One region of the Paenibacillus sp. J31R30 genome, then DNA from elsewhere that is predicted to be linked to it. Evidence: predicted binding sites of a transcription regulator. Region 1 holds the regulator's gene; the other holds the start of a gene.
The links. Region 1 encodes LexA, which represses DNA repair genes until DNA is damaged. Its sites were predicted from a motif close to CGAACATATGTTCG; they were not measured.
Positions count from the first base shown of each region.

Region 2: AC58QO_RS04530 (YhjD family protein) is a predicted target of LexA. The motif match lies at 5,034-5,047, and genes of this name have one in related genera.

Region 1 is NZ_JCAUAV010000003.1:373,271-388,996, forward strand. Features, by position in the region: gene hflX (GTPase HflX) at 1-821, shown strand, start outside; gene AC58QO_RS13350 (methionine gamma-lyase family protein) at 802-2,073, shown strand; gene AC58QO_RS13355 (MerR family transcriptional regulator) at 2,169-2,579, shown strand; gene glnA (type I glutamate--ammonia ligase) at 2,635-3,963, shown strand; gene AC58QO_RS13365 (aminopeptidase) at 4,162-5,400, shown strand; gene lexA (transcriptional repressor LexA) at 5,796-6,413, opposite strand; gene AC58QO_RS13375 (LysM peptidoglycan-binding domain-containing protein) at 6,558-6,959, shown strand; gene AC58QO_RS13380 (DUF896 domain-containing protein) at 7,104-7,289, shown strand; gene AC58QO_RS13385 (HAD family hydrolase) at 7,329-8,120, shown strand; gene AC58QO_RS13390 (1,2-dihydroxy-3-keto-5-methylthiopentene dioxygenase) at 8,205-8,744, opposite strand; gene metH (methionine synthase) at 8,962-12,399, shown strand; gene rnz (ribonuclease Z) at 12,500-13,429, shown strand; gene AC58QO_RS13405 (S-layer homology domain-containing protein) at 13,736-15,726, shown strand, end outside.
Region 2 is NZ_JCAUAV010000001.1:1,180,231-1,195,956, reverse strand. Features, by position in the region: gene AC58QO_RS04560 (CobW family GTP-binding protein) at 1-227, opposite strand, end outside; gene AC58QO_RS04555 (hypothetical protein) at 269-811, opposite strand; gene AC58QO_RS04550 (metallophosphoesterase) at 817-1,980, opposite strand; gene AC58QO_RS04545 (SOS response-associated peptidase) at 2,019-2,699, opposite strand; gene AC58QO_RS04540 (YhjD family protein) at 2,849-3,373, opposite strand; gene AC58QO_RS04535 (DNA polymerase IV) at 3,370-4,647, opposite strand; gene AC58QO_RS04530 (YhjD family protein) at 4,644-5,015, opposite strand; gene AC58QO_RS04525 (stage VI sporulation protein F) at 5,273-5,560, opposite strand; gene AC58QO_RS04520 (DUF1294 domain-containing protein) at 5,785-6,051, opposite strand; gene recG (ATP-dependent DNA helicase RecG) at 6,140-8,185, opposite strand; gene AC58QO_RS04510 (DegV family protein) at 8,189-9,049, opposite strand; gene AC58QO_RS04505 (DAK2 domain-containing protein) at 9,095-10,837, opposite strand; gene AC58QO_RS04500 (Asp23/Gls24 family envelope stress response protein) at 10,867-11,226, opposite strand; gene rpmB (50S ribosomal protein L28) at 11,475-11,663, shown strand; gene spoVM (stage V sporulation protein SpoVM) at 11,768-11,848, opposite strand; gene AC58QO_RS04485 (hypothetical protein) at 12,088-12,333, opposite strand; gene rpe (ribulose-phosphate 3-epimerase) at 12,350-13,000, opposite strand; gene rsgA (ribosome small subunit-dependent GTPase A) at 13,006-13,938, opposite strand; gene pknB (Stk1 family PASTA domain-containing Ser/Thr kinase) at 13,938-15,726, opposite strand, start outside.

The DNA.
Region 1 (15,726 bases):
TGGAAACAGATCGCCGGCATATCCGCGGGCGTATTGATGAATTGAAGGCGCAGCTGGAAGAAGTTGTGCGTCACCGCACGCTGCATCGGGAACGTCGTAAGAAAAGTGGCGTATTCCAAGTCGCGTTAGTGGGGTATACCAATGCAGGGAAGTCTACGTTATTGAAACAATTAACACAGGCGGATGTCTATATTGAGAATCAATTGTTCGCAACCTTAGATCCGACGTCACGGACAATGGTATTGCCAAGCGGCAAAGAGATTGTACTTACGGATACGGTTGGTTTTATTCAAAATCTCCCCCATGATCTAGTCGCATCGTTCCGCGCTACGTTGGAAGAGGCGAATGAGGCCGATTTAATTCTCCATGTGGTGGATAGCTCAACAGATATGCGGAACGAGCAGATGCGTGTCGTACAAGAAGTATTAGAAGAGCTTGGTGCACATCACAAAGAACAAATTACCATTTTTAATAAAATTGATCTCTGTCCGCAAGCGGAGCGGGAAATGCTTTCAACGGAAGGCGAATTCATGAAAATGAGTGCTTACACGCCTGAAGATCTGGAACGACTTTGTAACACCATTGAGGATAAGTTGATGGGGGATAGCAAGGAATTCCGTATTCCAGCTAATAAAGGTGATATCATCGCCCTCATGTATCGCATAGGCGAGGTGCTTGAGACCGATGTGGATGGGGAAGACATGGTGTTCAAGGTTCGTGTGAACAAGGATGATTATGTAAAGCAGGCGTATTTACTGGTTGATTACGATCAATCGGTGGCACAAACCGAGCAGGATGAGAATGAGGGAGAGAGCAACTAAGATGCATTTCGGGGAAAAGGTTATTGCGAGAATGGAAAGAGCTGAGCAACGCGTAGAGAGCGCTTTTCGTCAAATCGAGAAAACCATTGATCTTAACCAATGGAAGGTGATTCGTGCCTTCCAGGCACATAAAGTAAGTGATTATCATTTTGCGTCTTCAACGGGTTATGGCTACAATGATCGAGGCAGAGAAGTGCTAGATCTTGTCTATGCCGATGCGATGGGAGCAGAAGCAGCGCTAGTACGCCCGCATTTTGTATCGGGAACACATACCATCGGTACCGCTTTGTTTGGTGTTCTGCGCCCAGGCGAACATCTACTTTACATCACGGGTAAGCCCTATGATACGTTGCACAAAGTCATTGGCAAGCCTGGCGATGGCACAGGCTCCTTACAGGACTTCGGCATCGGTTACAGCGAGGTCGACCTTCTCGAGGATGGGTCGCCGGATTGGCCTGCGATCCAAGCGGCCATTCAGCCGAACACAAAGGTGATCGGCATCCAGCGTTCACGCGGCTACTCGTGGCGGCCGTCGTTCACGATCGCGCAAATCGGCGAAATGGTCCGATTTGTGAAAGAGATCAACCCAGAGCTCATTGTCTTCGTGGACAATTGCTATGGTGAATTCACTGAGCCGCAGGAGCCGACGCAAGTTGGCGTCGATCTGATGGCCGGCTCGTTGATCAAGAACCCCGGCGGCGGTATCGCCCCTTCGGGCGGCTATATCGCCGGGCGACGCGACCTCGTGGAGCTCGCCGCGTACAGACTGACCGCCCCCGGCATTGGGGGCGAGGTCGGGGCCATGCTCGGCGCGACGCGAGCCATGTTTCAAGGGCTATTCCTTGCCCCGCATTTGGTGGGGCAAGCGGTCAAGGGCTCGGTCTTCGCAGCAGCGATATTCGAAGACCTCGGCTTTGTCAGCTCACCGCGCTGGGACGCGCAGCGGACGGACTTGATCCAAGCGATCCGCTTCACGTCGGCGGAGCATTTGATTACGTTCGTGCAGGGCATCCAGAAGGCTTCTGCAGTGGATTCGCATGTCGTTCCAGAGCCTTGGGACATGCCGGGCTACGAGCATCCCGTCATTATGGCGGCGGGAACGTTCATTCAAGGCGGCAGCTTGGAGCTGTCTGCCGATGCTCCGATTCGCGAACCTTTTATCGCGTACATGCAGGGCGGCTTGACCTACTCACATTGCAAGTTAGGTGTACTGACGGCAATCCAACATATGGAAGACAAGGGATTACTGTGAAAATTTAAACTGTGAACAAACCTCACACTCCTTGACACGTTTTTGTTAGGAAGGTACAATAAGGGAGAGGTACTTACTGACCAGGAGTGATTAGCATGAGTGATGAGATACGTAGAAATATGGCGTTATTCCCCATCGGAATCGTCATGAAGCTGACTGATTTAACTGCAAGACAAATTCGCTACTATGAGCAACACGAACTGATTATCCCGGCACGAACTGCTGGAAATCAACGGCTCTATTCGTTTAATGACGTGGAACGTCTTCTTGAAATTAAAGATTTGATTGAAAAAGGCGTGAACATTGCCGGTATCAAGCAGGTTCTTATCCCTGTGGATAAGGATTCTGAGGATGCAACGATCCTTAACGAGCACACCGAAGTGAAGCGTAAAGAATTAACCGACTCTCAATTGCACAAAATGCTGAAGCAGCAATTGATTGGTGGCGGAAAACGTCCGGATCAGGTTTCTTTGATCCAAGGACAGTTATCTAGATTTTATAAATAATAGGTTTGTCTAATTGCTTAACATTTGAGAGGAGAATGCACGCGTGAGCTATAACATCAACTATTCCAAAGAAGATATTCTTCGCATCGCTAAAGCAGAAAACGTTCGCTTCATCCGTTTGCAATTCACAGACTTGATGGGAAGTATTAAGAACGTAGAAATTCCTCTAAGCCAGCTTGAGAAAGCGCTTGATAACAAAATGATGTTTGATGGATCTTCCATCGAAGGTTATGTCCGTATTGAAGAGTCGGATATGTACTTATATCCGGATTTAGATACATGGGTTATTTTCCCATGGGTAACTGAAAGTAAAGTTGCTCGTTTAATCTGCGACATTTATATGCCAGATGGCACGCCATTCCCTGGGGATCCGCGCGCTATTTTGAAAAATGCGTTGAAGCAAGCTGAGGAAATGGGTTACTCGGCAATGAACGTTGGACCAGAACCTGAATTCTTCTTGTTCAAAACAGATGACAAAGGCAATCCAACAACTGAATTGAATGACCAAGGTGGTTACTTCGATTTGGCGCCAATGGATCTTGGTGAGAACTGCCGTCGTGATATCGTATTGACACTGGAAGAAATGGGCTTTGAAATTGAAGCTTCTCACCATGAAGTAGCGCCTGGACAGCACGAAATCGACTTCAAATACGCAGATGCGATTAAAGCAGCTGACCAAATTCAAACATTCAAGCTTGTTGTCAAAACAGTAGCTAGACAGCATGGCTTGCACGCAACGTTTATGCCGAAGCCACTATTCGGAATGAACGGATCTGGTATGCACTGTCACCAATCCTTGTTCAAGGGTGAGACGAATGCGTTCTATGATGAGAGCGACAAATTAGGCTTGAGCACAGTAGCAAGACAATATATGGCTGGTGTACTTCGTCATGCGCGTTCTTTTGCAGCGATTACGAACCCAACAGTTAACTCTTACAAACGTCTAGTACCTGGTTATGAAGCGCCTTGCTATGTAGCATGGTCCGCTAGTAACCGCAGCCCTATGATTCGGATTCCAGCTTCCCGCGGTCTTAGCACACGTGTTGAAGTTCGTAACCCGGATCCAGCGGCGAATCCTTACTTGGCATTGGCAGTTATGCTAGCAGCTGGTTTGGATGGCATTAAGAACAAAATGCAGCTTCCTCCGCCAACAGATCGCAACATTTATGTAATGACGGAAGAAGAGCGTGAAGCCGAAGGCATTCCTAGCTTGCCGCTGAACTTGAAGCAAGCGTTGGACGAGCTGCTTCGTGATGATGTGATTTGCGATACACTCGGTGAGCATGCCCTTGCACATTTTTATGAGTTGAAAGAAATTGAGTGGGACATGTATCGTACTCAGGTTCACCAATGGGAAAGAGATCAGTATCTGTCTCTCTACTAAAATTATCGAAACCCTGAAACCCTTGACGCTCATCGCGTTGAGGGTTTTTCTTTTCTTGGACAAGCCTATCATTGCCAATCCCTAATGGGGTACGTTATCATAGAGATGGGTTTTATTTGACAACTAGATACATAAGGCCTGTCAGTCTCGCATAACAGAGTTGATGGGTTTTTTAACGCGAAGGAGACTAATTGAACAATGGACAATTTCAATCGTAATTTAGAAAAGTATGCAGAGTTAGTGATTCGAATCGGGGTTAACTTGAATAAAGGCCAAGATTTGTTGGTCGAAGCTCCCATAGAAACACTTGATTTAACGAGACTGATCGTTCAAAAAGCTTATGAGGCTGGCGCGAATTTTGTCCATGTGCATTGGCAGGATGATGTCGTTACTCGCAGTAAATTCGATTATGCACAAGACGATTCGATGGACTATTACCCTGAGTGGTATACGACGATGCTCGAACGGTTTGTTGAGAACGGTGGAGCCTTATTGAACATTAAGGTGCCGAATCCGAATCTGTATGATGGTATTGATGCTAGTCTGATTTCTAGAGCTTCCAAAGCCGCTTCGACTGCTAGGGCCAAGTATCAGCACTATGTGCGAACAGGTGAGTTTAGCTGGTGTTTAATCAAAGCACCTACTGAAGCTTGGGCTTCAATTGTGTATGCAGATCTGCCAGAAGAGCAGCGAATTCCTGCGATGTGGGATGCGATTTTCAAAATCAACCGTGTGTATGAAGAGAATCCTGTTGCGGCTTGGCAGTCACACTTGGATACGTTGAAGGCTACGCATAGCTTGTTGAATGACAAAAGCTATAAAGCGCTGCGGTATCGGGCTACGGGTACGGATTTGCGTGTTGAGCTGCCAGAAGGACATATTTGGCTAGGTGGGGATAATGAGAACGCCCAAGGCATCCGATATGTGGCGAATATGCCGACGGAAGAAGTGTTTACTATACCCAACCGGACAGGTGTTAGTGGTACCGTGGCGAGTACGATGCCTTTGAATATTAATGGCGCGTTGGTGGATCGGTTTACATTTACTTTCGATGCTGGAAAGGTAGTGGACTTCAAGGCTGAAGTTGGGCATGACCATTTGGCACGTTTACTGGATATGGATGAAGGGGCGCGCTATTTGGGTGAGGTTGCACTTGTGCCGTTTGATTCTCCGATTTCCAATTTAAATCGTATTTTCTACAATACAGGCATTGATGAGAATGCTTCCTGTCACTTGGCTTTGGGCAGCTGTTATCCAATTAATTTGAAGGATGGTACCAAGTTGTCCAACGAGGAATTGAAAGCTCGCGGAGGGAATACATCGTTGATACATGTGGACTTCATGATTGGGTCTGCGGAGCTTGAAATCGATGGGGAATTAGCGGATGGTACGATCGAACCGATCTTCCGTGCGGGGAACTGGGTGTTAACGTTTTAGATTGTGATTGAAATGTAAATGTTTGGAGTCACAAGTTGACGAAACCACGCATTCAGTTCAAAAATGCAAAAATACAACCTTTTTAACGAACATACGTTGGCTATTCGAAATGTGTGCAAATACGCAACTTTTTTTGGGGGTTTCGTCGGATTGGTGCCTCATCGGTCCTAAAGGGTGCTTTTTTGCACTTATTTAATCATTCTGAGGCGTTTTCCCCCGAAAATAAGTGTATTTTTGCATCTTTGTCCTTTTGCACCTTAGTCAAACCCGTAACCAACTACGAGATAAAAAACGAGGAGCTACGCGGCTTATCCCGCTTAGCTCCTCGTTTTTTATTGCTTTTGTAGGCGTAATGCGGGGGAAGGTACACCCACATTTGTTCGCCTACATCGATTCTACATATCCCGGAACAAGCCGATAACGCGTCCAAGGATCGTCACGTTCTTCAATAGAATGGGTTGAAGTGCGGAGTTCTCCGGTTGAAGGCGAATATGATCCTTCTCCTTGTAGAAACGCTTGACAGTAGCTTCATCATCTTCGGTCATCGCGACAACGATATCGCCGTTATTCGCCGTTTGCTGTTGTTTCACAATGACATAGTCACCATTGTGAATCCCAGCTTCAATCATACTGTCCCCCATAATACTTAGCATGAACACGTTGTTGTCGCCAACCATGCTTGAAGGGAGTGGGAAATAATCTTCGATATTCTCAGTGGCTGTAATAGGAACACCAGCCGTTACTTTACCAACGAGGGGAACACGAGCGACGGAGACTGCGAATTGGGATTCGGCACCATCTAGTCCAAGAATTTCGATTGCACGTGGTTTAGTAGGATCTCGACGAATCATGCCCTTTTTCTCAAGACGCTCCAAATGCCCATGTACGGTTGAACTCGAAGCTAGTCCAACAGCTTCGCCGATTTCTCTTACGGAAGGCGGGTAGCCCTTATCTTTCACTTCGTTCTTAATGAATTCCATTATTGCTTGTTGACGCTGCGAAATTTTACTCATAAGTTATCACTCCAATACTGGGAATCATTACCCAAAGTATAACATAGAACCCGAGTTCGTACAAACATAAGTTCGAAAAACGGTTGACTCAAACATGTGTTCGTGTTATTCTAATATCAGAACAAATGTTTGGGGGATGATTTTATGTATATGGCTTATTCACAATCGAACGCAACAACAACACTTCAAGGTACTGCTCACACATCCAGAGGGATGACGAATAAACGGAGTTATACGAAACTACTACTTCGTTTCTTGTTGATCGCAGTTATACTTGGCACAGTGTTTTCATTTGGTGCGATTGTACAAGCCTATGCAGGTGATGGGACCGTTTCAGTAGCTACACCTAGCGCTTCTGTTCAACCATCGGTGAAAGTTATCCAGCACGAGAAGATTGTTATCCAAAGCGGGGACACGCTATGGGAAATTGCAGATGCTCACAAAAAGAAGGGTGAGAACACACGTTCTTACGTCGAGAAATTGAAATCAATTAATCATTTATCGAGCAGTTCTTTGCAAGAAGGGCAAGTTCTATTACTTCCTTAATGAACGAATTCTAAGTTACTTATATAGATGTAAGTTCGAGACATAGCCGCCCGTTGCTATGTCTCTTTGCGTTGTATCCTTGACAATCACAATCGGTGATGGCAAAGTAGTACTCATATTAAAATTTTGACTGGGAGGATTACTATGAGTGACAGCATGGATAAGACGATTGAACGTATCAATGAACTAGCTCGAAAGGCGAAGACGGTTGGCCTTACAGACGCTGAGTTAGAGGAACGTAACGAACTAAGAAAGATCTATATAAATGCCTTTAGAGGTAATCTGAAGGTCCAACTAGATTCCATTAAGTTTACTGACGAAGAGAATTAAGCTTACACATAGATACTACATTCAAAGGGGAAATGAATGATGACGTTGAAAGCTGTGCTTTTTGATTTGGATGATACGCTATTATGGGATGATCGTAGTGTGGAGGAAGCCTTTGCTGCAACTTGTGCCGAAGCGGCGAAGCATGTTCGTGTTAACCCAGAGGAATTAGAAGCATCTGTTCGTAAAGAAGCAAGAAGTTTATATGAATCCTTTGAAACATTTCCATTCACCAAAATGATCGGGATCAACCCGTTCGAGGGTCTATGGGCAAATTTCACACAGGGCGAAGATGAAAACTTCCGTAAACTAGAGAAGCTTGCACCAGGTTATCGCACAGAATCATGGACGAGAGGGCTTGCAGCTCTTGGGATTGAAAATCGTGAGCTTGGGTACAAGCTAGGTGAATTGTTTGCTGCGGAACGCCGCAGCCGTCCTTATGTTTATGAAGAAACGTTTCGTGTATTGGATGCTTTGAAAGGCAATTACAAGCTTCTTCTATTAACCAACGGTTCTCCGGATCTTCAAAAAGAGAAATTGGCAGGTGTTCCTGCGATTGCTCCATATTTTGATCACATCGTGATTTCGGGTGAATTTGGACAAGGGAAACCAGCTGCAGCTATTTTCAATTATGCACTAGGGTTGCTTGAGATCGAAGCCGAGGAAGGCATTATGATTGGGGACAAGCTGACGACGGATATTTTGGGGTCGGGAAGCATTGGTATGCGTAACATTTGGATTAATCATCACGGACTTCAAAGCGGCGACGAGATCGTACCTGCTTATGAAGTAAGCCGACTTCAAGATATTTTGCCGATTATTTCAAACGGTTAAGTTGGAGAGTAATAAGAAAGCCCAACAGCGATTCAAGACTTAATGGTCTTGAAGTGCTGTTGGGCTATTTTTGCGGTATTGAAATTATGCTTTAGTAAATTGTGGATCATCAACATTGTAAGCAACCCAGCCATCTTTTTCGATGAAAAGGCGAACAGCAACAATTTCACGGTTTTCCATCAAAGTGAAGAAATGATTCGTGTTCTCAGGTACGGAGATCACATCACCTGGCTCAAGTTCAACGTCGAAATAGCCATGTTCTTCGGATTTGATAATGAAAATCCCTTTACCAGAAACGATAGCGCGGATTTCATCTTCGGTGTGCGTGTGCACTTGTTCGAACTTTTTGAGAAGTTCTTCAATATTGGGAGTTACATCAGAAAGGGAGATAACATCCCAAATTTCGTAACCGCGTCTTGCAGCTAGATCTTTGATTTCAGCTTCATAAGTGGAAATGATTTCTGCTTTCTCATCATCGCTTAGGATAAATTTCTCGCGAAGCGCGACAGGCAGCTTGTTAGCGTCCCAGTGCTCATAGACAACTTCTTGACTATCCAAGAAGGCTTTAACTTGCACTTCGCCTTCGATACGTTCATTGGTATTTCTAATTCTAATTTGTGCCACGTAACATCCCTCTTTCATAAATAAATATAACCATATTATAGAGGATATCCAGCTCACTGTCGATGGAAGGATATAAGTTTTTCCGATAAAACCTATAGGAATTAATCATAATTCAAAATCTTTTCATAGAAGCCGGATTCTGTTACACTAAAACTTAACATAATTTGTCGTTTTTTTTCTCATTTCGGTTTAGGAAAAGTTGAAAGGGAGTCTTGCCATGAAGAAACCACCGATTCAAGAACAGCTTAAGAAGAAGATTATGATCCTAGATGGTGCCATGGGTACGATGATTCAGCAAGAAAATTTGACCGCTGAGGATTTCGGTAGTGATGACCTAGACGGTTGTAATGAAATTCTATGTGTTACGCGCCCAGATGTTATTCAAAAAATTCATGAAGCTTATTTCGCCGCTGGCGCTGATATGATAGAAACGAATACGTTCGGAACGACGAGTGTCGTTTTGGCGGAGTATGACTTACAAGACCGTCATCGGGAGTTAAATATCGCTGCTGCTAAATTGGCGATTGCTGCCGCTGAGAAATATTCGACGCCAGAATGGCCGCGTTATGTAGTGGGCGCTATGGGACCAACGACCAAAACCTTGTCTGTGACAGGTGGCGTGACGTTTGAGCAACTGGAAGAAAGTTACTATCAACAGGCGCTTGCTCTTGTTGAAGCGGGCGTAGACGCGATGCTGCTGGAGACTTCCCAAGATACACTGAATGTGAAAGCAGGGAGTATTGGGATTCGCAGAGCTTTTGAAACGTTAGGCGTAGAGCTTCCGATAATGATTTCCGGTACGATTGAGCCGATGGGCACAACGCTAGCTGGGCAAAATATTGAATCCTTCTATATTTCCCTAGAGCATTTGAAGCCGATCTCGATGGGCTTGAACTGTGCGACGGGACCTGAATTTATGCGTGATCACATTCGTACGCTTTCCGGTATTGCGGACACAGCGATCAGTTGTTATCCCAATGCAGGCTTGCCGGATGAGAATGGCCACTACCATGAATCGCCGGAATCCTTGGCGAAGAAGATGGCTGGCTTTGCTGAGCAAGGCTGGATCAATATTGCCGGCGGCTGCTGCGGCACGACGCCTGATCACATTCGTGCAATGGCAGAGACACTTGCAAATTATAAGCCGAGAAGTGCTTACGGAACACATCCACCAGCGATTTCTGGTATCGAAACGGTATATATCGAGCCTGAAAACCGTCCCATCATGGTTGGTGAGCGGACGAATATTTCTGGATCCAGAAAGTTTAAGCGTCTAATCAAAGAAGGTAAGTTTGAAGAGGGCTCTGAAATCGCTCGTAATCAAGTGAAGAATGGCGCTCATGTGATCGACATTAACCTACAGGATACAGATATTGATGAAGCGTATGCGGTAGAGGAATTCATGCAAGAGGTTGTGAAAAAGGTCAAAGTTCCGTTGATGATTGACTCGACCTATGATCACATTATCGAACTTGGACTTAAGTATTCACAAGGGAAAGCGATCATCAACTCGATTAACTTAGAAGATGGTGAGACGAAATTCGCAGGCATTTTACCTCTCATTCATCGCTATGGGGCATCGGTCGTTTGTATTCTCATTGATGAGCGTGGGCAAGCGGTATCGCGTCAAGCGAAAATCGAAGTAGCAACACGTTCGTATGAACTTCTTACTGAGAAGTACGGCATGAATCCAGAGGATATCATTTTTGATCCGAATATGTTCCCGGTTGGCTCAGGAGATCCTCAGTACATTGGTTCCGCTGTGGAAACAATTGAAGGGATTAAGTTGATTAAAGAGAAGTATCCGCTCGCGAAAACAATTCTCGGACTAAGCAACATTTCATTCGGTTTGCCGGATGCGGGTCGTGAAGTTCTAAACTCGGTCTACTTGTACCACTGTACGAAAGCAGGACTTGATTATGCGATCGTAAATACGGAGAAACTAGAACGGTATGCGTCGATTCCAGAAACAGAGCGTCAGCTGGCAGAGGAGCTCATTTATAATACGAATGATGAGACCTTGGCGAAGTTCGTTGCCCATTTCCGTGAGAAGAAGGTCGAAAAGAAGGAGAAGATTTCGAATCTATCTCTGGAAGAAAGACTTGGCTCTTATGTTGTTGAGGGTACGAAAGAAGGCTTAATACCGGATTTGGAGATTGCTCTTCAAACTTATTCCCCGTTAGAGGTCATCAATGGGCCGCTTATGAAGGGAATGGAGGAAGTTGGGCGTCTGTTCAATGGCAACGAACTTATCGTGGCTGAAGTGCTTCAAAGCGCGGAGGTCATGAAAGCGTCCGTTAATTATTTGGAGCCGTTTATGGAGAAATCCGAGACCGCGGTGAAGGGTAAAATTATTTTGGCAACGGTCAAAGGAGATGTTCACGATATTGGTAAAAATCTCGTGGAAATTATCCTTTCCAATAACGGGTACAAGATTGTCAATCTAGGGATTAAAGTACCGCCTGAACAGATCATTGAAGCTTACCGCAGAGAGCAAGCGGATGCGATCGGGTTGTCTGGGTTGCTAGTGAAATCAGCCCAACAGATGGTTATTACGGCGCAGGATTTACGCACAGCAGGCGTAGATGTACCGATTATGGTTGGTGGTGCTGCACTTACGCGTAAATTCACCAAAACGCGGATTCAACCGGAGTATGAGGGCGTTGTTCTCTATGCGAAAGATGCGATGGATGGGCTTGATATCGCCAATAAACTGAGCGATCCTGAGCAGCGCAAGCGGTTGATTCAAGAGCTTCGTGAGAGCTTAGAGTCTGATGTCATGGATACGGGTAAAAAAGAAGAGAAGATGCCGCAGCTTACACGTGTGAGTTCTTCCGCTGTTTCCAAGGATCTGCCAGTGCAGGTGCCGCAGGATACAGATCGTCATATCTTACGTGACTATCCGATTAGCCATTTGATGCCGTATGTGAACATGCAGATGCTGCTAGGACATCACCTTGGATTGAAAGGTAAAGTCGAGCAGCTGCTAAGCGATAAGGATACCAAAGCGCTTCAGTTGAAAGACACGGTCGACTCGATCCTACACGCAGCGCAGCATAACGGCATTATTAAAGCTCATGGCATGTATCGCTTCTTCCCAGCGCAATCGAACGGGAATGATGTGATTGTGTATGATCCTTCGGATACTAGCAAAGTACTCGAGACGTTTACATTCCCTCGTCAAGACAAAGAGCCATACCTCTGTTTGGCCGATTATTTAAAATCCGTCGAAAGCGGCGAAATGGATTATGTTGGTTTCTTACTCGTGACAGCAGGTCATGACATTAATGAATTGGCCAAGGAATGGCGCGACAAAGGGGATTATTTGAAATCCCATGCGCTGCAAGCGACAGCACTGGAAGTCGCGGAAGGCTTTGCTGAGCGCGTGCATCACATCATGCGTGATGTCATTGGCATTGCGGATCGTGTGGACATGACGATGCAAGAACGATTTGGGGCCAAATATATCGGACAACGTTTCTCGTTCGGCTACCCGGCATGTCCAAATCTGGATGATCAAGCGAAGCTGTTTAATTTGCTGAAGCCAGAGGATATCGGCGTTGAATTGACTGAGTCATTCATGATGGAGCCGGAAGCTTCCGTATCCGCTATTGTATTTGCTCATAAAGAAGCACGTTATTTTAACGTAGGTTAAACATACGAGAGCGAGGCAGCCAGTGTGAACAATTATGTTCAGCGGCATCCTCGCTTTCCGTTTTGCCGATGTGATATTGAGATAGAATGGAGTTTGGCTTGTGGACTTGTACTTTTTGGGAACGGGGGCTGGCATGCCCTCCAAGCAGCGAAATGTAACTTCAATTGCTTTGAATTTATTGGACGAACGGGGAACCTACTGGCTGGTTGATTGTGGTGAAGGCACGCAGCATCAGATTTTGAATTCGCCAGTGAAACTAGGGCGAACGGAGAAAATTTTCGTCACACATTTGCATGGCGATCATCTGTATGGACTTCCTGGTTTGTTGACTAGCCGCTCCTATTTGGGTGGGGATACACCATTGACTTTGTATGGTCCGCGTGGACTGAAGCAATTTGTTGATACTGCACTTGAGGTCAGCGGAGCTCATCTGAGCTATACACTGCACCTTGTTGAACTAGATGAAGAGGGCATTATTTTCGAGGATGAAAGCTTTCTTGTGGAAACAGCCCGCTTAGAACATCGCATTGAATGTTTTGGTTTTCGCATTGTGGAGAAGGATCAACCTGGCAAGCTTCTGAATGAAAAGCTGAAGGAGCTAGGTATACCAGCGGGGCCAATCTATGGTCAATTAAAGCAGGGGCAATCGGTTCAGCTCGAGGACGGCCGGATCATTCATGGGCAAGATTTCTTAGGCGCTCCTGTTCCAGGGCGTGTGGTAGTCATTCTAGGGGACACACGTTACTGTGAGGGAGCCAAAAAGTTAGCCCGCGGCGCGGATGTTCTCGTACACGAAGCGACGTTCGCGATGGATAAACAGGAGCTTGCGTATGCATTTGATCACGCGACTTCAACCGATGCGGCAAGGACTGCACAGGAGGCAGGTGCGAATGCCTTGATCATGACGCATCTTAGCTCCCGGTATCAGGGCGAGAGTGTCAATGAACTGCTTCACGAAGCGCAGCAAATACACGCCAACAGTCACTTGGCGAGGGATTTCTGGGGCTTTGAAGTACCACGCAAAGTGTAAGAAAAATAAGCTTTTTCCTCTAGTAACATAGCGGGAAAAGCTTATTTTTACATTTCAACGTCAATTTCCAGCATTCACCTCATACACTAAACCAAACCAATGGAATTCGAGGTGAAAGTATGGAAATTACACTTGGTGAAGTGCTGCTTTCTATCTTTATATCCTCGATCTTTTTCATTATGATTAAGGAAATCAGGAAGTCTTACAAAGATTCAGAATAGTTAGAAAGTTAATGCGGAAGCCCTATACGGAATGCTAGGGCTTCTGATAAAATAGTTGTAAACGCTTTATAAAATGGGGGTGGACATGACGTATTCGGTTTACAGAGCGACTGTATACCAGATCTCCGTTTTCATTTTTATTTGTGCTATATTTGGAATTTTATGTTTATCAAAGGATGCGTATGCCTCTGAAATACCAGTTTCACAAGGCAAATCTGCAGTGGCATCATCTGTTACAGGAGCTACATATAGCGCAAGTCAAGCGGTAGATGGATTTATTTATACGAAATGGGCAGCAAGCAATTTACAGCTTCCGCAATGGTTAACGGTGGACCTTGCGCAGAATGTGCATGTTGCTCGCGTTGAAACGGTGTTTGAACATGTGAATAGTTCCTATGCGTACAAGATCGAATCCTCCATTGATGGTATCAACTGGACTATTTTTGCGGATCGCTCCGCGAATTCAACAATTAACTTTCCCTATTATTCGGATAGCGGCGATGTTCTCGCAAGATTCGTCCGCTTACAAGTGCTGGGCGTAGGGTCACCTGGTGATTTAGCCAGTGTGTATGATTTTCGGGTCTATTCAACGAATGAACCTCTTTCCTTGCTATCACAAAATAAGACAACGGCAGCTTTTAGCAGTTTTTCTGGCACTTGGGGCTCTGATAAGGCAGTGGATGGTCAATTATTATCCAGTTGGGCACCAAGCAGTACTTCATTACCACAATGGCTAGTGGTGGATCTCGGTCAGCTGCGCAATGTGCAGCGGTTTGAGACGACCTATACCAATCAGCAAGATGTGTATGGGTACAAAATTGATTTTTCCGTCGATGGTCTTACCTGGTATACCTTTACGGATCGTACAGTGAATACCCAGCGGGGTGAGCCTCGTTATGTGGATGAAGGGAATGTTACGGCACGGTATTTCCGACTGACGACGACAAGTGCAGCTTCAGGCGGATACGCAAGTGTTGCAGAATTTCAAATTTATGGACCAGATAACGGCTCGAGTAACCCACTGACACTAACGCGTATTTATTTAAATGAGGAGAGTTATCGTTTACAACCAAGTGAAACTATAACTAGTTATTTGACAGGTGTTTATGCGAATGGGAGCAGCAATAGTATTCAATCAGGCGCCTCCTATAGAATCGCAAATACCGCTGTAGCAACAGTAAATGCGAATGGTGTTATTACGGGAGTTGCTGCTGGGACAACAACGTTAACGGTAACCTTCAATGGTCAAACAACATCAGCTGACATTATCGTGTCTCCAACTTTGGTGAATGTTAATCGTATTGCATTCGATTCCTATTCGTATACAATCCAAATCGGTGCCACTCGGATTCCCTCTGTGATTGCGTATAAGAATGATAGCACTACCCAAACGCTGACAACTAGCTTGACGTATGTGAGCTCGAATCCAGCGGTGGCAAGTGTCAACTCAAGTGGAGTGGTCACAGGTATCTCGGCAGGTGTATCGACGATCACTGCTTATTATGGCAATTTCACAGCTTCGGCGAGTGTTCAAGTAACATCTACAGTTAGTCGGATCGAACCAGATGAGAGTCCATTATTGTTAGACGTCAACGCGACACACTATCTTGTCATTCGTGCTTATGATAATCAGAATAATTCATCTGATGTAACGTCAAGTACGACCTTCCTAAGTTCAAATTCATCCGTTGTCTCAATTAGCAGCAGTGGTTATATCACAGGCGTGAGTGCAGGGAGTGCTATGATCACGGCGACATATAGCGGTATCTCTACAACGGTGTATGTCACAGTAGCTCTCAAAGATATCTTAGCTCCAACCTGGAATTATGGTTCAAGTGTATCTGTAACACCGGTTTCGGGTTCGTCATTAACGTTAACTTGGTCGGCAGCAACGGATAATGTTGGGGTTACTTCCTATCGGATATATAAGGATTCAGAACTTCTAACGTCTGTAAGTGGTAGTGAGCTTTCCACGCAATTATCAGGATTAACGACGGGTACGAGCATGAGTTTTAAAATAGAAGCGGGAGATTATGCGAACAATTGGTCTTCTACGGGACCAACAACGACTTACAC
Region 2 (15,726 bases), on a different contig from region 1:
AGATCACCACGACTAGAACAGCAAATACATCCGCCGAGCAGCTCAGACATCGGTACTTCATTTGCTATTAACTGTCCATCCAAATTCACTTCACCAATTTCATTCATGATCACGGCAGGCTTGCGTCCCGCTTCAGTGAAATAATCAATGGCCTTGGTGAGTAAGGTCGTTTTACCGCTCCCCAGGAATCCAGATAACACATAAACGTGAATTCGTTTGTTTGCCATTCGTGCTGCTACCTCCGTCCTCGGGCTGCTAACACCCTCTGTTACTCTGGCTTAACTTCAAATTTCGTGGCCAAGATCGGCCATTTCCCAACGATACCAGCTAAAAAAGGAAATAACTTTGCCCATAGCAAGCTCGTGGCTGGATCTGCTGGCTTCAGTGGAAGCTCTATGCGCTCGTACAGGATTTTCGCTGCTTCTTGAACAAGCTCAAATGCCAAATCAGCAGGCATCGTCTCGGCTACAGCCTGTAACCGCGGGAGATAGTTCTGTGCGATCGATTCCGATAAGTGATGCTCCGCTAAGTTCTCTGAAGCCATCACCTTGCCCATAGCCAAGCTAACTAACCGTGCTGTTTCTTCCTCAAAAGCGTGCGGAATACAATAAATTTCCAGCGCCAAAGCCGCTACATAAATATCTCTTAGCAGTTCATCTTCTTTGGCCATCGTTAAGACAGGTTGCGGTAAATAGGCGATTATAGCGGGTTTCAACGTGTCCCAACTATTCTCTATGCTCTTCATCGTAAACTGCATCATCGCTGCTGCCAGCTCTACAGGGGTAATTTGTTTCTTCTCTAGCTCTTGCATATGGGTTAATCCTCTTTTCTTTCGTTACTTGTAAAATGGATGATCAGCTCAATAATTTCGGATTGACTGCCTAAACGGATCGGCGGTCCCCATGTTCCGAAACCTGAGGACACAATCGCATGTAGGTTACCTTTGCGTAAATAACCCCAATCCAGCTCGAAAATCCGTCTGGTGAACAGATGATTTGGCGCTATTTGACCACGGTGTGTATGACCTGATAACATCACATCGGCGCCTGCAGCTGCCGCTACATCTAGCTGGTACGGTTGATGGTCCATGACGATAACCGGCTGTGCAAGGTCAATGCCCTCCATCAAGGACACTAGCGGTTTACGTCCTCCAGCGGAATGTTCCGCTGATTTATCTTTACGCCCCACGAGATATAAGCGTTCTTGGACATGAACGACTTCATCCATCAGCACGCGAATGCCGATTTGTTCCATTTGTTCCACGAAGGCTGGAATATGTCCACCATAATATTCATGGTTGCCAAGCACGGCATAAATGCCTAACGGAGCCTGTAGTTCTCGCATGGTTTGTCCCATTTGATAACGAATAAAAGGTTTAATATCATCGTCTATGACATCACCAGGCAGCAGAATCAGATCAGGCTTCATCCCATTCACATGCTTGACAAGCTTGCGCAAATGGCGGTTACCGACGACTGCTCCTAAATGAATGTCCGAGGCGACGGCTACTCGAAGTTGTTCCCAGTCCCCTGCTCGTTTGGGAATCGTAATCTCATACTTGCGGATGATCGGCGTCCGTGCTAGATACGAACCTAGTGCAAGTAGAGCTAGTAAAACAGCTGCATCAATCCAACCCAGAATCGGCACATAGGTCTCTGGCGAGATGGATGCAAAGTGGAGCACAGCGATCATTACGTCGGTCAATGGCAGAAGGAGCACGCCAAATTGGATGAGAGCAAACCAGTAGGAACCGATGATTTTAAAAAGCCGCGATACACTTGAAGGCAGCACGCGCGATCCAAACCATGCTATTAAATAAGATAAAGCAACGACCCAAAACACAGGCCAATACAACCCTGGATAAAATGAATCACCAAGTAGATGTGATAGAAAAACCTTCAGGTGCCAGCCTATATAGGCGTTAATGCCCATTACAATGGCGAGCATAAGCGTGATCCTAATTACCATACCATTTCTCATGTTTCTTGACGCTCCCATTCTCTATTACCCTCTACCTGTTACAGCAAAAGACTTATCGGCTCTATGCATAGCTCATCATCATTCCGCACATTCCCCACTCGACTAGATACAGGGTATGCCATCATTAACTCCGAGGGATATGGTCGTAAAAACGGCTTTAGTTGCTCCGCATCTTTGATGCTTCGATCTAACCACAACGCTTCCCTTTCACGTGGCAAAATGACTGGCATTCGCTCATGAATATCCTTCATCATTTCGTTCGATTCCGTCGTAATGACGGTACATGTTGAGATACGTACGCCTTCCGGGGACGTCCACGTGTCGTACAGTCCCGCCATGCTGAATAGTTCCTTACTGCGCAGCATGATGCGCATCGGCTGCTTCTGCTTGCCCGTTCCTTTCCAGTCATAGAAAGAATCTGCGGGGATCAGGCAGCGTTTGCGTTCAAAGGGTTTGCGGAAAGCAGGCTTGTCCGCTAAAGTTTCGGAGCGCGCATTGAGCATTTGATAGCCAATTTTCTCATCCTTGGCCCATTCTGGAATCAGTCCCCAACGCAGCTCACCCAGCTTATTTCGCTGCCCGTCATGAACGATCGCCATCACCTGCTGTCCTGGCGCTACATTATATTTGGGACTGTATCTCGGCATATAGGTATCGTACATATCATAACGCAGCATCAATTCCTCTAACGTTACGGTAATCGTGTAGCGTCCGCACATAGGTCAACATCCTTCTCCTTCACACGGTTATCCACTTCCCTCTCTCCATTATGGAAAAAAGATAGCCTTACGTCAATTCGTACAGCCCGAAGAAGCCTTCTTCTTCAGGCTGAGTGCGAATCGGCGCTTCGTGATATTTTGCGGCAGATTCATGATTTCTTCTTCGTTTCCGTCTCTAACACACTCACACGCGGATCCGTACCGTAAATGGTTGTGACCAGACTGTCGGCATATCGGCCGATTCTCGCGCCAATTTCAGCACGCATGTAGTCTCTCGTCATCGTAAACCGATCTTCGTGCTCTCGGCACCTATACCGGTAACGAATCATGTGATCGTCTTTCTCCTCTTCGGCAACGTGCATGTCATTCTCCAGCATATGGCGCTTTACTTTGGCTAAGTCGGCGTGCATATTTTTGGCCAGCACCTGGGCCACCTTCGAATAAAGTGTGCGCAGCATCTCGGAGGAACGCTCCACTTCGCGCGCCCTACGCAAAATAATCGTATGCATGTGCGGCAGCAGAACAGATTCTCGTATAATGCTAATGTCGTCCGCTGTCGGGCGCTTCGTAGGAACCGGTTTGTCATGACGTTGACTTTGAACGGCTTCTCGGTGCTGGGGCAGCATCATTCGGCTAGATTCCCATAAACCGTTATTCTGCAGTTTTTTGCTCATTTATAGTGGCCTCCAATTTTGAGCGAGCGCGTCTGTGCTTGACCCGCTGCCGTCAGGGAGGACGCACGAACAATTGCCGCATTGCCGAACCGATCCTTAATGCGATCCGTCACCTTCTCCAGTTCTCGCGCCTTCACTTGATCCTCAAAAAGGGTGAGCTGGTACGTCTCGTCGTCTACGAACTGACTCAGCATCACACCGGCCCGGCGAACGGGCATCGTATCCCAGAACTTATAGAAAAGCTGCTTCACAGCTTGAAAAACGGTACCTGTATGATTCGTGGGATCCGGCATCTTCATCTGACGCGAAAAGCCCGTCGGCGCATCAAACGGACTGCACATGCAACTAACCGTCACAATGGAGGCCATATAGCCTTTTCGCCGGCAGTCCCGGCACACTTCCTCGGTCAGCTCCATGAGGATCGTGTTCACTTCCGATGATTCCGCGTAATCCCTTGGCAGCGTCATCATATGGCCGATGGACTTTGGAGGCGTATCGAACGTGCCCGGCGTAACGGGGCTGTCATCCAGCCCGTTCGCGGTTCGCCACATCACCTCTGCGTGAATATCCGACTGTTTGCCGAAGCGCGCGCGGAATTTCTGCTTCAGCTGCGGCAGCGGTGTTCGTGCCACATGACCAATGGTATACATACCCAACTTGGCAAAATGGGCCGTCATCCGCGAGCCCACCCCAAACATTTTGCTGACGGGCTGCTCCCACAGGTGTTCCTCAATCGCAGAGGGGAGCAGCGTGAAAATGCCGCTCGCATTCTTTTTAGCCCAGATATCCGTCGCGATTTTCGCTAAAATTTTATTCGAGCTAATGCCTACGCGCACTTTTACACCTGTTTGTTTGAGCACCTTATACTGCAAACTCATCGCTACCTTCTCCGCATCTCCAAAGAGCGGCAAACTCCCTGTAACGTCCAGAAACTGCTCATCAATACTAAAAATTTCAACAAGATCCGTAAATTCCTTATAAATATCGGTAATCATCAACGAAACATCAATATAATGCTGCATCCGTGGCCGCATGACGATCAGCTCGGGACACTTCTTCAACGCTTCACCCAACCGTTCGGCTGTCGACACACCGTATCCTTTGGCAACAGGGCAGGCGGCTAAAATAATACCTGACCTTAACGCAGGGTCTCCTGCTACGGCAACCGGCTTATTCTCTAGACCTGGATGATCGGCCTTCTCTACACTTGCGTAGAAGCTCTGACAATCTGCCAGGAAGATCGTTCGTTCCCCACCCTTGTTCCCCTTACTCATCGCAATTCCCCCCGCATATTCATCAGCGTAGTCATAAGCTCAGCCTTGACCAAACTACGAAGCATCGTGAAATGATGGATGTAACCTCGAACTTTGTACTCTACTTGAATGCCTAGAGCATTCATTTCCGTGTGGATCACCTTAATATCTCGCTGCTTCATCTTACTTTTCAAACGTTGTAACTCTGGATAAATAGCCATCTCAACCTCTCTGAGGTAAAAAAGAATGTGATTATAAACAATTTTATCTTTATAAACCTTAAGCTCCTCCATATCTCTTGCCAGCATATCAAGCAAAATCGGCAACAGCGTGTATTCCTTAATCATTTGAACATCCTCTTCTGTCTCAACTTTGGAAGCACCACTCAATGTTCTCACCACCATATGCGAACATATATTCGTTTTTCCATATTATATACCGAACACGTATTCGTTATGCAAGTGGTTTTTTGGATATTTTTTTGCTAATAACAGGAATCATTGAAGTTAATTTCTATTAATTTTCCTATTTTCACCTATTTTTTTGAAAAAAGTGCGAATCATTATACCGTTAGTTCCTAGTCTTCATACGAAAAAAGCCACATACAGAGCATCTCTCGCTCTGCATGTGGCTTTTCAGCGTACACCTATCGAAACATGGACCATAATCGAATCAAGTGAAACGTGTTATTCGGATCAATTTTTTGCGAGAGGATGAACGTTAAAATCTGATGCGTTTGGTTCCCGCTAAGCTTCTCACCGAAAATCCCCGCGGCAAGACCGATCAATCGCGTAACCTTCGCCGTGTTTTGTAAATCTGCCTTCGTGACGCCTTGCAGGAGCATTTTGATGCGTTCCTTTACCTCAGGGTTTTTCATCTTGAACTTCACACGCTCCACGAGCGCAGGATCGATGCCATATTGCTGATAACTCATACCCGCACCTCCGATACCCGTCATGCTCCTATCCTATGAATGAAAGTAGGCAAACTTGACTGAGGTGGCCGTATATAAGAAAAACCTATATGGATGACCCTGAAGTTGGACAAAACCTTTGCAGCAGAATGACCGGTCTTGCGGGTAAAGGAGGGTTCAAGGTTCGGGGTTCGAGCTCTGTCAACAAAAAAACAGCCACCGTTTCCGGCAGCTGTCCCTTCACTCTACATATACACGGTGACTAAGATGACGCAGATGCAATTTAGCGCAATGAGCAGCGGAAAGCCAACAACAAAAGAAGTATGCTTCGTCTTATGGCGCCACAATCGCATGCCAAGCCAGCCGCCAATTCCACCGCCTAGAGCAGCGAGTAAGAATAGGCGTTTTTCCGGTACACGGCGTCCGCCTTTTTTGGCTTGCCCTTTGTCATGCCCCATCTCAATGAACGTAATGATATTCATCAGCAATAAATAAACAAGAAAATAAGTCACGGCGGTACACCTTCGTTTCCATAAAATAGTGCTACTCCTATCTTAAGAGGGAACACGCTAGGGGTCAACCTGTCTCGTAAGCTATCTACTAATCTAGCACTTCACTGTCAAAAATATGAGCCCGCTCCAAATACGCCCTCAGCGGCATAAAAGAAGCCCCCGTCCAGAAAGACGAGTCGCCTACAAGCTCGGCCGCATCATCTCGCGCCTGCTCCATGATTTCGAAATCCGCCATCATATCGGCGATGCGGAACTCCGGCAGCCCGCTCTGCTTCGTGCCGAAGAAATCCCCCGGCCCGCGCAGCTCCAGATCGCGCCGCGCAATTTCGAAGCCGTCGGTGGTCTCCGTCATCGCCTTCATGCGCTCCTTGCCGACCTCCGTCTTCGGGTCGGCGATGAGCACACAGAAGGACTGGTGCTCGCCCCGCCCGACCCTGCCACGCAGCTGATGCAGCTGCGACAGGCCGAAGCGGTCGGCGTCGTAGATCACCATCAGCGTGGCGTTCGGCACGTCCACGCCCACCTCGATCACCGTGGTCGACACCAGCGCCTCCACGGTGCCTTCCTTAAAAGCACGCATGATCGCTTCCTTCTCCTGCGCACTCATACGACCGTGCAGCAGGCCGATCCGCATCTGCGGAAAATGCTGTTGCAGTTGAATGTGGACGTCGATCGCATTCTGCACGTCCAGCTTGTCCGACTCCTCGATGAGCGGACAAATCACATACGCCTGCCGGCCTGCGGCCACCTCGCGCTGAATGAAGCCGAGCACGCGCTCAAGCATCGCATGCTGCACCGCGTACGTCTTAATCGGCTTCCGCCCCTTCGGCAGCTCACGCAGCGTCGACACGTCCATGTCGCCGAACGCTGTAATGGCCAGCGTGCGCGGGATCGGCGTCGCCGTCATCGTCAGCACGTCGGGATTCATCCCCTTGCGCCGCAGGATGCTGCGTTGGTTCACCCCGAAGCGATGCTGCTCGTCCGTTACAACCAAACCTAACTGACGGAAATACACATCCTCTTGTATAAGCGCATGCGTCCCGACCAACACGTGGATCAACCCCATCTGCAAAGAGGCCAGCAGATCCCTTCGCTGGCGGTCTGTGGAGCTTCCGGTCAGCAAAGCGACCTGCAGCCCATAAGGCTCAAACAAACTGCTGAGCGAGCGATTATGCTGCTCAGCGAGAATCTCCGTCGGCACCATCAGCGCGCCTTGGTAACCTGCCTTCACCGTCGCGTACAGCCCGATAGCCGCGACGATCGTTTTCCCCGCACCAACATCGCCTTGCAGCAGTCGGTTCATTGCGTAGGGCTCCTGCATGTCGTGCAGGAGCTCGCCAACAACCTTCTTCTGCGACTCCGTCAGCTGGAAGGGGAGCGCGCGCACGAAGGCGCGTACAGCAGGCAGATCGACCTGCTGCTTCAAACCATCCGTGCGGCTGCGCGTCACAGCCCGGTAAGCCTGGAGCTTGAGCTGGAAGAGGAACAGCTCCTCATACACCATGCGCCTGCGCGCCTGCTTGCCCTCCTCCACGCCGCTCGGCGTGTGGATGACAGCCAGCGCCTTGCTGCGCGGCATGAACCCGTACCTGCCGGTAATGCTCGCCGGCAGCACTTCACTGATCAAGGCGCTGTACTGCGTCAGCGCCTGCCCTATCACCTTACGCATCCACTTCTGCGTAATCGAGCCCGCAACCGAATAGACCGGCTGGATCGTGCCGGTATTCGAATCCCCCTGTCCGGGAAATTCCGAATCGGACACACTCATTTGGCGCCGCTTGGCGTCCCATTTGCCAGTAAGAATAATCTCCTGCTGCGGCCGCAAGCGATCCTTCAGGAAATGGCGGTTAAACCACACCGCCGTCAACAAGAAATCATCGACCATCACCTTGCAGGATAGCCGCGATTTGCCGCTGTAGCGCTGCAAGACCGGCTCCCCGATGATATAGCCCTTCACGGTGACACGGTCCCCGTCCTTAACGCTGGCTAGATCGCGAACGGTATAATCCTCATACCGGAACGGAACATATTCCAGTAAATCCATAACCGTAAAAACGCCCATGGCGTTTAGCTCAAGTGCTTTTTGAGCGCCAACTCCATGGACTTCACGTACTTCAACTTGATTTAAATCCATCTCTTACACCGTACTCACGAAGGCTGCGATGGTACCTGGTCCCGCATGTGCGCCAATAACAGGGCCTAGGGTAATATAATCCACGTGCTCCACGGCAAAACGCTGCACGATGGCCTCCCGCAGCTGCTCCGCGCCTTCCAAATTATTCGCATGAGCAATGTGCAGCGTGCGTACCGCCTTGTCAGACACATCCGCCGCTAACAGTTCAAGAATGCGTGCAATCGCTTTTTTGTTACCGCGAACCTTATCCACAACGGTCACTTCGCCCGCACTATCCAACGTAAGAATAGGCTTAATATTTAATAGGGAACCGAGCAGCGCCGACGCCTTGCCGATTCTACCGCCCTTTTGAAGAAACTCCAGTGTATCTACAAGGAAATAAATATAAAAGTTCGCTCTCATCGTCTGAACAAGCGCTACGATCTCATCGACGTTTTTACCCGCCTGAGCAGCCTCAGCAGCAGCCACAACGAGCGCCCCGATGCCATAAGAAGCCGAACAGGAATCAACAAGGTGAACCTTGCCAACATGATCGCCCTCTAACAGCGTAGAAGCCAGCTCAGCCGTCCTGTACGTTCCACTCAACACAGAAGACAGGTGAATAGAGATAACCTCCGTACCGGGATCCTCCAGCAATCCCTGGTATACCTCCAGAAACTCACCTGGTGACGGCGTTGACGTTGTTGGAAAATGGGCAGATGACGTCAGCTTCCGATAAAACTCCTCCGACTGAAGCGTCACCGTATCCAGATACTGTTCTTCGCCAAAATTAATTTTGAGCGGCACCATTTCAATGTTCAACGCTTCTCTGACAGCCAAAGGAATATCAGCCGTACTATCCGTTACAATACGAATATTTGTCACAGTGCTCACTCCCATCACGAATTTGCAATACCTGCTTGTACGCTCTTATTCAACCGAGAATAGGTACGCATACAAGGGTTGTCCACCAGGGTGAAGCTCAACTTCCATATCCGGATACATCGTCTGAATAAAAGCTTCCAGCTCGTCCGTGCCTTCCTCTGTCGCATCTTCACCCGTCAAGATCGTCACAATTTCGCTGCCTTCATCGATCATTTCCTCAAGCAGCTTCTTGCACGCGTCCATCAAGCTTGGCTGTGAAGAGACAATGCGGCCATCTTGAATTCCGATAAAATGACCCTGCTTAATGTCCATACCATCCATGTTCGTATCGCGTACCGCATACGTAACTTGTCCGGATTTGACACGACGAAGCGATTCACTCATCGCGTCTGTATTCGTCTGTGCATCCGCCTTCTCTTGGAAAGCCAGAATGGCTGCAAGTCCCTGCGGGATGGATTTCGACGGGATCACGATCAGTTTTTTGTTATCGACCAGATCAACCGCTTGCTGCGCGGCCAAAATAATGTTCGAGTTATTCGGAAGCACATAAATCGTGTCTGCGTCAATGCTGTTCACGGCGTTCACGATATCTTCCGTACTTGGGTTCATCGTTTGTCCGCCTGATAGCACGACATCGACGCCTACACTGGATAAAATATCTGTAATCCCGTCGCCAAGCGCGACAGCAACGAATCCGTACGGCTTATTAGGAGCAGCAACAGAAGTAGCAGCAGGAATGACTGCAGGAGCCTCATACCCATGCGTCGCATCTTCCAAAATGTGTGAATGTTGATCACGCATATTTTCGATTTTGATACGGCTCAATGCGCCGTAATTCATCGCATGATTCATAACCTCGCCTGGGTATTCCGCATGAATATGCACTTTCACGAGTTCTTCGTCAGCAACAACAAGGAGCGAATCTCCTAACTTGCTAAGTTGATCACGGAATGTACCTTCATCGAATGTGAAGCCCTTAACCTTGCCAGGAGCAATCGTCAGCATGAATTCCGTACAGTAGCCGTACTCGATATCTTCGGTAGCTAAATGGGCTTGTGCAGGCAGATGTGCGTGCACTTCTTTCGCCAAATTCATACCAGGAAGAAGCGAAACCTCACCCGAAAGATTCGTATCCATCGTAGCAAAGTCCTCATCCACTTGTACCAATCCGCCGCTTAACGCCGCAACGAACCCTTCATACACGCATACAAGACCTTGGCCCCCTGCGTCAACAACGCCAACCTGTTTCAGAATGGCAAGTTGATCCGGAGTCTTGGCTAGTGCTTCCTTCGCTCTGCCCAGAACCTCGTTCATCAGATCCAACAAATCGCTGCTGCGGCGATATTGCACAGCAAACTTAGCGGCTTCCTTGGATACTGTCAAAATGGTGCCCTCCACGGGTTTCACAACAGCCTTATAGGCTGTTTCGACACCTTGCTGCAAAGCAGCGGCGAATTGCTGGCCATTCACTTTTTCCAAATCATGCACATGCTTCGCGAACCCGCGGAACAATTGCGATAAAATCACACCAGAATTGCCTCTTGCGCCCATCAGTAGCCCTTTGGACAATGCATCAGCTGCTTTCCCAATATGAGAAGATGGCTTCTTCTTCAGTTCCTCACAGCCTGCCGTGAGTGTTAAATTCATGTTGGTGCCAGTATCTCCGTCGGGTACAGGGAAAACGTTCAATCCATTAACCTTATCTACATTCCTGCGAAGGTTATCCGCACCCGCCAAGACCATGGCAGTGAAGTCATTTCCATTTATTGAAATAAAGCGCTTACTCAAAGTGATTCCCCTTCCTGATTTTCGGGCTATTATTTGGCTACTCGAACGCCTTGAACAAAGATGTTCACATCGTCCACCTGCAGCCCTACAACGTCATTTAAGATATATTTGACTTTTGTTTGGACATTCCCTGCCACTACGGATATTTTGGTTCCATAGCTGACAATAATATAAAGATCAATTTCAAGTCGCCCGTTCTCTCTACGAACTTCTACACCGCGGCTTAAATTGTCTCGACCCAGCAGTTCAGCTATACCATCCTTCAATTGCTTTCTTGTTGCCATGCCTACAAGTCCATAGCAATCTAATGCAGCAGATCCGGCCAGAGTTGAAATCACTTCATTGGTAATATACACTTTTCCATACTCGGTTGTGAGTTCAATCGGCATTATGTAACAACTCCTTCAAGTTTCGCTTTAGCAAGACTAATCTTCATTGTACTATAACATACTTCATAAATAAACGGCAAAAATGCAGGCAATTCGTTGACTCGACTCCTTTTGCTATGCTATTATGTTTAAGTGTGTTTTTGCTGGATGCAATACGTATCACAAGATTTAATTTGAGGAATACTGTCATGTCAAGCTTAGGCTTGCCACCCAGGCTTCTTTGTATACTGCCGAAGGAGGTGTCAAACATGTCCCGCAAATGTTTCATTACAGGTAAAAGTCCTAGTTCAGGAAATCACGTGTCCCACGCTAACAATAAAAACAAGCGTACTTGGGGAGTTAACGTTCAAAAGGTTCGCATCCTCGTTGATGGTAAACCGAAACGGGTTTACGTAAGTACTCGTGCGTTGAAATCCGGAAAAGTGGCTCGCGTTTAATTCGCAGCTGTGGATACTTAACTTACTTATGTGAATGACAAAAAGCACCTTAATCGGTGCTTTTTTTGCATTCCTGGGGAGAATGACGTAAGTATGGGCAATCCTTAGTTTTTACTAAACGTATTAAGTACAGCTTTTACGAATCCTCCCAAAAATCTCGGCAGTTTGATTGTGTAGAATTTCATTCTCTACCCCTCCTTAGAGTTTTCGCCAGAAAACTAGCTTCGTAACGATCGCCAGCTCCTGACTTCTTGAGCAAACGCTTCGCGGGCGTGCATGACTGCTCCTTAACATCATTACAACAGTGTATGCCCAGAGCGGAGAAAAAGTGACATCTATTTTTACTTCCTCCCACAATTCAGTTGCTTCCAGAAAGCAAAAAAAGCTACAAGAGCGCATCACTCTTGTAACTATATGTATGCGGCTATGGAGCAGTTATGCCCACCTGTGTGTACAGCGCAACAATTAAACTGAAAATGAAATAGAAGATGACCGATATGACGATAAACCATACGCGAAAGCTAATTTGTTCAAATCGACGGAAGAACCGCATCCCTACGTAGAGAGCGCCAAGTGAGAAAATATACTTCACAAAATCGTCTATGGTTGAAAAACACGTCAATAATACCGCGCAAAGCAGACTGTACATCAGTAACCAGAGAAATCTCATTGTCCTTTGTCCCCTTTTAGCCGCGTATTCGTCTAATGGCCTCAGCACGGTCCTGTTGCCCGAATACGGCATTGCCGGCTACTAAGACATCAGCCCCCGCCTCTATAACCTGACGAGCTGTTACCTCATTAATACCGCCGTCTACTTCGATATGAAGACCCGTGAGCCCCTTCGCATTCGCTTGCTCACGCAGCGCACGAATTTTACTCAGCATCCCAGGGATGAACGCCTGCCCACCAAAGCCTGGATTCACCGTCATAATCAGTACGAGATCCAAGTGCTCATCAAGCACATGCTCAATGAGCGAAATGGGTGTAGCAGGATTCAACACAACGCCAGTCTTAATACCGCTTTGTTTAATAAGGTCGAGCGTCCGGTGCAGATGCGTACAGGCTTCTACATGCACAGATATCAGATCCGCACCTGCCTTCACAAAATCAGGAATATAACGGTCTGGCTTTTCGATCATCAAATGAACATCCAGGGGAAGCTTGGTGACTGGACGAATCGCGTCAACAACAAGGGGACCAATTGTAATATTGGGCACAAAATGGCCATCCATAACGTCGACATGAATCCAGTCCGCTCCGCCCTGCTCCACTGCCTTAATCTCATCGCCAAGCTTGGCAAAATCGGCAGATAAAATAGAAGGTGCTACATATACCATTACGCCTAATACCTCCTCTTCCGATCCTTGATTTCAGTTAAAAATAACAAGTAATGATCATAACGAGAAGCGGCGATCGTACCACTGGCTACACCATCCCGCACTTTGCAGTCCGGTTCATGCAGATGCAAGCAGCCTCTGAAGCGACAGCCCTCAGCAACAGCCGCGAACTCTCTGAAGCAGCTGCTCAGTCCTTCGGCATCGACCTCCATGAAGTCCAGCTGACTGAAGCCCGGTGTATCGGCAACAAGACCCCCATTAGCAAGAGGCAGCAGCTCCACATGACGCGTAGTATGCTTTCCTCTTCCTAATCTTTGCGAGATCGCATTCGTTTCCAGATCAAGACCGCTAATCATTTTATTCAATAAAGAGGACTTGCCAACACCGGATTGTCCAGCAAACACACTCACTTTGCCATCCAAATGCTGTAGAATCGCCTCTACGCCCTCTTCTAGTCGAGAACTGGTTGTAACGAATGGATAACCGATTCCCTCATAAAGGGTCGTTATCCGTTCAAATTCCGATGCTGTCATTTCTTTGGCATGAGCGACACTGTCATCCGTCTCCGTCAGCAAATCGCTTTTGGTGAAGCATAACAGCACATCAATACCCGTATTTTCGATATGCACCAGAAACTTATCCAACAACTGCGTATTCAGAACAGGCTCCGTCACCGAAAAAACGAGCACAACGATGTCCACATTCGCAATCGGCGGTCGAATAAGCTCCGAAGAGCGAGGAAGGATTTCCGTAACGGTTCCCTCCCCGTTCTCCGTGGCTTCGTACACAACACGATCTCCAACAAGCGGCGTAATATTTCTATTTTTGAACACGCCTCTTCCACGACAGGTCACCGTATTGCCTTCCAGAAGTGCAATCCCTTCAGGCAATACATAATAATAACCGCTAAGCGCTTTGACAATGAGTCCTTGCGGCATTAATTAGCGCCTCCAGCAGGTGGTTTCGAAGCTGTTCCACCGGTTTGTCCTTGGCCATTACCACCAACAGGTATAGCAGGACCGGTATTTTGCTGCTTCGGAGTTGGGGAGGGACTCGGAGATGTGGTCGTTTTCCCATTTTTTTGATCCAAATAATCTTGATAGGTACGTGTGATTGAGTTAACCAAGCTGTCTCCTTCTTTGATCAAGATTACGGCTTTTTTGTCCGGTGAAACAATAACTTTGACATCCAAATTTTGCGGCTTCGAGACTTTTTCCGTCAAGTATTCGAAGTTCTCATATTGGGCGTCGCTCACAATGATTTTGAACACAGAGTCCTTGCCTTCTGCCACCGGCTTCACAGGTACGCTAACCGTAAGTTGTCCAGCATCCTCTGGCAATCCATCACTAATCACTAACGACGAAATTTCAGATCCTACAGAGACATCGGCATTTTTTTCATAAGGAAATTGGGCAATAACCCGTCCTTTAGCGACCTTGTAGCTCTTCTCACGTGTAATACCATTGACAGCTAGCTTCAATCCCGCCTTGGTGATTTGAGCCTTCGCTTCTGCTTCCGTCAAGCCAACCAGATCCGGCATTTTGAACGTTTCCTTCGCTTTACTCACCGTAAAGGCAATGGCCGCCTTCTCCAATTCGAACTCTTCTCCTGCGAGCGGCAATTGCTGCAAAATCATATCTGGTGCATTCTCAGATGTCTCTTGGGTAATCGTAATTTGCTCATCCTTAATCCCGAGAGCTTTCAACCTTAATCTGACATCCTTAAGAGGCTGCCCCACGAAATTGTCCATTTTGACTTTGGGTATGCCTTTACTCACATAAAGTGTTACCTTCGTGCCGACATTCAGTCTCATCCCGCTAGGATCTTGACGAATGACCGTATCTTTGGGCAGCTTGCTCTCTGCGTCGTATTCAACCGTAGACCCTAATCTAGCGACCGTCAACTCCGCTTGAGCTTGTGTCAGTGTCTTGTTCACCACATTCGGGACCTCCACGGTCTCAATGGCGAACATCCCTTTCACATAGCCAACCAAATACCACATAGCGCCTAGCACGATTAATAAAACAGCAATCCAGATCAACGGCTTAATCCAGCCTTTACCTTTGGAAGGAGCAGGCTCGTCCCGCCAAGCAGGCTTATCTGGTTTGTCGGGTTCATCATCATCTTCATCGAATTGCGCAAGCTGATCAGCACGAATGGCTGGCATGACTAGCGTACGCTCTTCATCCATGCCATAGGCGTCCCAGAAAGCAATCTTGGCTTCATTCCGGCGATCCGGAGCCAAGCAAGTGTCGAGATCCGCCATCATCAGCTTCGCAGATTGATAACGCTCTTCTGGCTTTTTGCGCATCGCCTTGAGAATAATGTTCTCAACGCTCTGGGGAATCAACGGATTCACCTTACGCGGTTCTTCCACATCCTCCTGCAAATGCTTTAGCGCGACAGAAATCGGACTTTCCCCCAGAAAAGGAAGTCGCCCTGTCAGCATCTGATACATCACGATACCGAGCGAATACAAGTCCGATTTCTCCCCCGTATTCGTACCTTTCGCATGCTCAGGCGAGAAATAGTGAACGGAACCGACGACGGATCCGGTTTGCGTAATCGTGGATGATGTCGCGGCTCTAGCGATACCGAAATCGGTCACCTTCACACGGCCGTTTTTGCCGATAAGGATATTATGCGGTTTAATATCGCGGTGAATAATCTCGTTATGATGAGCGTGATCAAGGGCATCTGCAATTTGACTCGCATAATGAACCGCA